DNA from 2 places in the Bacillus sp. 1A genome. Region 1 is predicted to be linked to the other one. Evidence: predicted binding sites of a transcription regulator. Region 1 holds the regulator's gene; the other holds the start of a gene.
The links. The regulator Rex, encoded in region 1, represses fermentation and respiration genes when NADH is low (regulators of the CRP and FNR family bind a similar motif). The targets are predictions, from matches to a motif close to TTGTGAAATATTTCACAA.

Region 1 (3,431 bases):
TCGTTGTTTCCACTAATCGTATGTTACAATATGAAAGGACACCCTAAATTGTTTTCGCTATACACACAACTTTCTCCTGTCTTCTATTATAATTTCAAATAAGGATTTACGAAAAAAACATAATTTAAGCGAGGTTTATATCGTAGGTAGCATATTTACATGTTATCCTACCTTATCTCATACACTAGAGTTAGAAAGGATGGTTAAACCATTTGAAAAAACAATATTGGTGGGTTATCGTTACATACATTTTAATGCAGTTATCATCCATTGCTGGATTACCACTTCTTCTGAAAACTGGACTTTATGATAACAGGGGATTTACTAGAGAAGAGAAATTTCAACTCATAACTGGCCACTGGGCAATCATTAGCTTCTTTATTGCATTATGTATCGTACTTTGGTTACTTAGAACAGATATTCGTGACAGACGTTTAGATACAATGCGCTCTACTGTTCCAGCTACGATTGGTTGGATTTTTATCGGGTTCTTCCTAGCATTTTTCTCACAAAGTATTGCCGGTATGATAGAAATGCGTGTATTAGGAATTAAACCTGGATCAGAAAATACAGCAAGACTTATGGATATCGCAAGAACGACACCTTGGTTCCTTATCGTTATCTCTATAATAGGACCTATTTTGGAAGAAATCGTATTTAGAAAAATTTTATTTGGTACACTTTATAAGAAGTTTAACTTCTTTATTGCTGCTATCATTAGTTCTCTTGTATTCGCAGCAATTCATTTTGATTTCACTCACTTATTGGTATACACTTCTATGGGACTCGTATTCGCCTTTTTATATGTAAAAACGAAGCGTATTATCGTCCCTATCGCAGCTCATGTTGCAATGAATACATTAGTTGCAGTTGCTCAAGTTTTAATGAGCAATGAACAAATTCAAGAAATGATTAAAGAAGCTGAAAAAATGCAAGGCTTTATCGGAGGATTTTTAGTATGAGGAACTCACCATTGTTCATGGCTGCATTGTACTTCCTTCTAGGATGTATCTTTACACGCTTCGCCATTACGAACGTAACAGATACAATCTGGAATATGTGGACAATACTATTTGCAGTTATGGCAACAATTGATTTTAATTTGGCACTTCGCCTTATCTTAGTTAAATTCACAAAGAAAAAACAATAATAAAACGCAGAGGTCGCTTCCTCTGCGTTTTATTGTGGATAATTCTTTAAAAAGTAAACAAGTGTTTGTAACTCTACCGCTAAATCAATATGGTGAATTCTTATATTATCTGACACATTTAAGCGCGCTGGTGTGAAATTTAAAATACCATGCACGTTCGTTTCTGCCAATCTATCTGCTACAGATTGTGCTACTGTAGCGGGTACTGTTAATATTGCCACTTGTATATCAGTTGATAAACGTTCTTCTAATTCATCTAAATGATATACAGGAATGCCCCCGATTTCTGTCCCGACTTTCTCTTCACTAACATCAAACGCCATTTCAATTTTTGTATTATTGTTTTTCGTGAAATTATAATGTAAGAAAGCGGTCCCTAAATTACCTACTCCAATAAGTGCTACACGTGTTATATCATCTTGGTCGAGTGTTTCACGGAAAAATGATAATAAATAATTTACGTTATATCCATAACCTTTTTTCCCTAACGCTCCAAAATATGAAAAATCTCTTCGAATCGTTGCGGAATCAACTTTTACCGCTTCACTCAATTCGGCTGATGAAACACGTTGCTTACCAGAAAGAGATAAGTTTTGGATAAATCGATAGTATAGAGGCAATCGTTTGGCAGTGGCCTGTGGAATTTTTTGCTGCTCCATATAACCTCTCCTCTCTTCCTATCTTTATTCATATACTTGAATCAAATACAGAAGTTTAGCACTCATGAATTTCCCTGTATAATAAAGAGAAGAAGTATTCTCTCTTTATTTTAAACTATACACTATTTTTAGTATGATTGAGAAATATAAACATGGCAAAGTTAAGAAATTATTTGAGGTGAAAACATTGATTTTATTACAAGTAAACGCGCTTACGAAATTATACGGTGCAGAAACGATTCTTGCAAACATAAAATTGGAAGTTCAAACGAAAGATCGTATCGCATTAGTCGGACGAAATGGGGCCGGAAAATCTACATTATTAAAAATAATAGCTGGTGAGCTATCTCATGATGGTGGCGAAATTATAAAACCAAAAGATGTCTCAATCGGATATTTAGCTCAAAATACCGGGTTAGAAACATCTTTAACAATTTGGGATGAAATGTTAACCGTCTTTACACACTTGCAGCAAATGGAGACAAAACTTCGAAGGCTAGAGCAAGAGATGGGAAAAGAAGAAAACTTTTCAAACGAGGCTACATATGAAAGATTATTAGCTGATTATGACCAATTGCAATTAGATTATAAAGATCAAGGTGGATATCAATATGAAGCAGATATTCGCTCCATTTTAAGTGGTCTTGGCTTCCCAGTTGAAACGCACCAGACGACGATTTCTACATTAAGTGGTGGACAAAAAACAAGATTAGCTCTCGGTAAATTATTATTAACGAAACCAGACCTACTTATTTTGGACGAGCCTACAAACCATTTAGACATCGAAACATTAACATGGCTTGAACAATATTTACAAGGCTATCCTGGCGCAATACTAATCGTTTCCCATGACCGTTATTTCTTGGATAAACTCGTTACACAAGTATATGAAATTTCGAATAAAGAAAGCAGACGATTTGTTGGTAACTACAGTAAATATTTAGACTTAAAATCAGCATTATACGAGCAAGACATGAAACGTTATGAAAAACAACAAGATGAAATCGCTAAGCTTGAGGATTTCGTTCAAAAAAATATAGCGCGCGCATCTACGACAAAACGTGCTCAAAGCCGTCGTAAACAATTAGATAGAATGGAATTATTGACTAGACCATTAGGTGATTCTAAGTCAGCATCCTTCCACTTCGATATCGAAAAACAAAGTGGAAATGATGTTTTACAAGTAAAGGATGCAACTATCGGCTATGATGATGATCCGATTATTGAACATGTAACTATGCGCTTAACTCGCGGGGATAGCGTTGCTTTAGTTGGTCCAAACGGAATTGGGAAATCCACATTATTAAAATCACTTGTGAATAAGTTACCACTATTAAATGGTGATGTTTCTTTCGGATCCAATGTATCTGTTGGTTATTATGATCAAGAACAAGCAAACTTAACATCTTCTAAGCGAGTTTTAAATGAGTTATGGGATGAATATCCATTGCAGCCCGAAAAAGAAATTCGCACGATATTAGGTAACTTCTTATTCACAGGGGATGATGTACTAAAACCAGTATCTTCTCTTAGTGGTGGACAAAAAGCTCGATTAGCTCTTGCAAAACTTATGATGCAAAAATCAAATTTATTAATTCTCGATGAACCTACGAACCATCTTG
Region 2 (3,431 bases), 1.0 Mb from region 1:
TGAAACACTTGTGCCTCGTATTACACAAGCAGTTCAGGATATGAACACACGTGTAGAAAATGGCGAGGCAGTAGCATCTTGTATTAACTTTATTACAGGACCTAGTAACTCGGCAGATATTGAAATGAATCTTGTTGTCGGAGTACACGGACCATTAAAAGCAGTATATTTCATCGTATAAAAGAGGGGAAAGCAGGCCGGAAAATGGCCTGCTTTTTTAATAGAATAGAAATAATATGAAGTAGAAGTTCTCTCCTTTTTTTGCTATGTTCTTCTGGAAAGGAGAGGAAGGGATGTTCACTTATTTATATGCATTGTTAGTGGGGATGGTGTTTGGTTCTTTTTTTATGTTAATTGCGATGAGAGTACCGCTTGGTGAGTCTATCATTACCCCGCGTTCACATTGTCATTATTGTAAGTATGTGCTAAAGCCAAAAGAATTGATTCCAATCATTTCTTTTTGTATACAAAGAGGACGTTGTACGAATTGTAAGAGGAAAATTTCAATTTTGTACGTAGTATTTGAACTTGTAACAGGAATGATATTTCTTCTTACTGTATATATGATTGGGGTGGAACGAGAGCTTATCATCATTTTATCGCTTTTTTCGCTACTTCTTATTATTTCAGTTACAGATTACATATATATGTTAATCCCAAATCGTATTTTAGCTTGGTTTGCCTGTTTACTCATTTTAGAATGTGTTTTTGTGCCGTTAGTGACTTGGACAGATAGTATAGTTGGTAGTGGCGTTATATTCATTTTGTTATATTGCATGCAAAAGATATATCCAGAAGGGCTTGGTGGAGGAGATATAAAATTACTTTCGTTACTTGGATTTATAGTGGGACTGAAAGGGATTTTTATGATTTTATTTTTAGCATCTTGCTTTAGTCTTTGTTTCTTTGGAGTTGGTATAGTATTAAAACGTATGAAAATGAGGAGCCAAATTCCGTTCGGTCCTTTTATCAGCCTTGGGGCAATATGTTACATGTTGTTCACGTATACAAAATAGAGAGAGGATAGAACATGAATGTATATATGGATGATCAAAGAAGTTGTCCGTACGGGTATGTGCCCGCCACTACAGTAGAATGTGCCTTGCAAATGGTTCGGGATTATGATGTGAATATTCTTTCCCTTGATTTTAATATGGGATGGGGGAAAAGAAATGGATTAGATTTTGTAGAGGCTTTTTGTAAAGAGGGTTTATATGTAAATGAAATTCACCTTCATACGAATGATGTCATCGGTATGCACAAGATGAAACAGAGAATTAATAAGGGAAAGGAAGAAGGCGAAATTAATCCGCACCTTGTTGTTAAATATGTGGGAAGCTAAAAACTCCAAAGTAAAACTTTGGAGTTTTTAATGTTTCATATGTGCTTGTAACGGAATGATTTCTTCTTGTTGAGCCGCTACTAATTCAGTTTCTTCTTGTTTCACGTCAGGTACTTTCTTTGTTAAGTAATGGTATACCATGCCGACAAAGACGGACCCGCCAATAATGTTACCGATTGTAACTGGAATTAAGTTATGAATAGCACCTGCAAAAGAAATTGTCTCCGGATGCGGTGAAACTAAAGATAGAGCAAACAGTGATAAGTTTGCAATGCTATGCTCGTAACCGGATAAGAAGAATGTGAAAACGAGTAGCATCATCATCATAATTTTTGCTGTATCACCTTTCACTTGAGAAGGTAAGAAACACGCAAGACATACAAGCCAGTTACATAAAATTGCTTTAAAGAATAATTGTATTGTAGGTGTATTCATTTTTCCTTCTACTACTTTATTCATGAAATGGCCGTGATCAATTGCTTCGAAAATTCCAGTTGCATAAAATAGTAAGGCAAAGAATAAAGCTCCAGCTAAATTCCCTGCATAACAAGCGACCCAGTTACGAAGTGTATCAGAAATCGTTGTTTCTTTTCTTAAAGTTGCTACAGTGAAGTACATTGTGTTTCCAGTAAACAATTCAGCACCGCCATATATAATAAGTACGAGGGCAATTCCGAAAAACATAGAAGCAGCTAAATAAGTTGCCGGTGAATCTGCAATGTGAAAAAAGTTACCTAATTTAAAACATAGTACAATAATAAAACCGATATAAATACCCGCAAGTGCGGCACGAATGAAATATTGCATCGGGTTTGTATCTAGCATTTGTTTTTTGCTCTTAGCCAGTTTGACAACATAATCTATTCCTTGCTCTAGCATGAGTAATACGCTCCTTTAGTACATCATCTATAAATACTCCTTATATGAATAAAGTACATGGAATTGTTCTTAGTTTCAATAAGTTTGTGCAATGTTTCACAAAAAGGACATACATATATTGAGAAAACGCTTACAAATGGTAGTATAATAGAATTTTTTCTGGACATTGAGGGGGGAAGGGAAAAAGAAAAAGCGCTGTAATTACAGCGCTTTTTCGTCTAAATTCTTTTCTACTTTTACTTCTACTTCTTTCGAGAAGAACCAACCGCCAACTGCGATTCCGACTAATACAATCCAGAATGTAAGCTTCCATAGTGTAGATTCTGGGAATGAATGCGGAATTACATTTAATGCAGGGTGTGCTAATGTATAAACTGCTAGTTTCACACCAACCCAACCTACAATTAAGAATGCTGCAGTTTCAAGTCCTGGTTTACGTTTTAAGATTTGTACGAAAGCAGTTGCTGCAAATCTCATAATGATTAACCCGATAAGTCCACCTACAAAGATAACAACGAATTGCCCAGTATCAAGACTACCAATTGTACCTAATCCTGTTTTTGGTAAAGTCATTGCTAATGCAACTGCAGCTAAAATTGAATCAACTGCGAAGGCGATATCAGCAACCTCAACTTTAAATACAGTCCACCAAAAGTTCTCTTGTTTTTTCTTTGCTTCTTTTTCTTCTGTTTCTTCATCCGTATTCTTTTTAACATACGTTTTAAATAAGTGATTACCAGCGATAAACATAAGGTAAATGGCACCGATTGCTTGCACTTGCCATACGTCGACTAGGAACGAAATCATAAATAACGATCCGAAACGGAAAACAAATGCCCCCGCTAATCCGTAAAATAGTGCCTTCTTTCGTTTTTCTTCTGGTAAATGTTTTACCATAATTGCAAGAACGAGAGCGTTATCAGCCGCTAAAATCCCCTCTAGTGCAATTAGGATGAGTAATACCCAACCATACTCCAATAATAATGATACATCCATGTACATTCTCCTCTCATTTCTATAAGTACTAAATAAGTGAAGAATTTCCCCACTATTTAGTTTCCCCATACTCCTGCCTATTAACTTTGGAAGAATTTGGAAATTAATACAAAAAAGACCTCTGCCGTTAATAGGCAAAGGTCTTGCTAGACATATGTAATGAAAATGCCAACAAAGCCGGAAGAACTAAGTTCTACGTAATGACGACTTTGTT

Region 2: the regulator Rex is predicted to act here: its motif matches at 2,306-2,323, upstream of ACUN0F_RS27000 (formate/nitrite transporter family protein).

What each region holds. Positions count from the first base shown of each region.
Region 1 covers NZ_JBQYLZ010000001.1:6,303,919-6,307,349, forward strand. The annotation lists gene ACUN0F_RS32150 (CPBP family intramembrane glutamic endopeptidase) at 213-962, shown strand; gene ACUN0F_RS32155 (YdiK family protein) at 959-1,150, shown strand; gene ACUN0F_RS32160 (redox-sensing transcriptional repressor Rex) at 1,180-1,809, opposite strand; gene ACUN0F_RS32165 (ABC-F family ATP-binding cassette domain-containing protein) at 1,997-3,431, shown strand, end outside.
Region 2 covers NZ_JBQYLZ010000001.1:5,269,252-5,272,682, reverse strand. The annotation lists gene ACUN0F_RS27015 (LutC/YkgG family protein) at 1-181, shown strand, start outside; gene ACUN0F_RS27010 (prepilin peptidase) at 294-1,016, shown strand; gene ACUN0F_RS27005 (cyclic-phosphate processing receiver domain-containing protein) at 1,031-1,342, shown strand; gene ACUN0F_RS27000 (formate/nitrite transporter family protein) at 1,370-2,221, opposite strand; gene ACUN0F_RS26995 (TerC family protein) at 2,423-3,217, opposite strand; yybP-ykoY riboswitch at 3,308-3,431, opposite strand, start outside.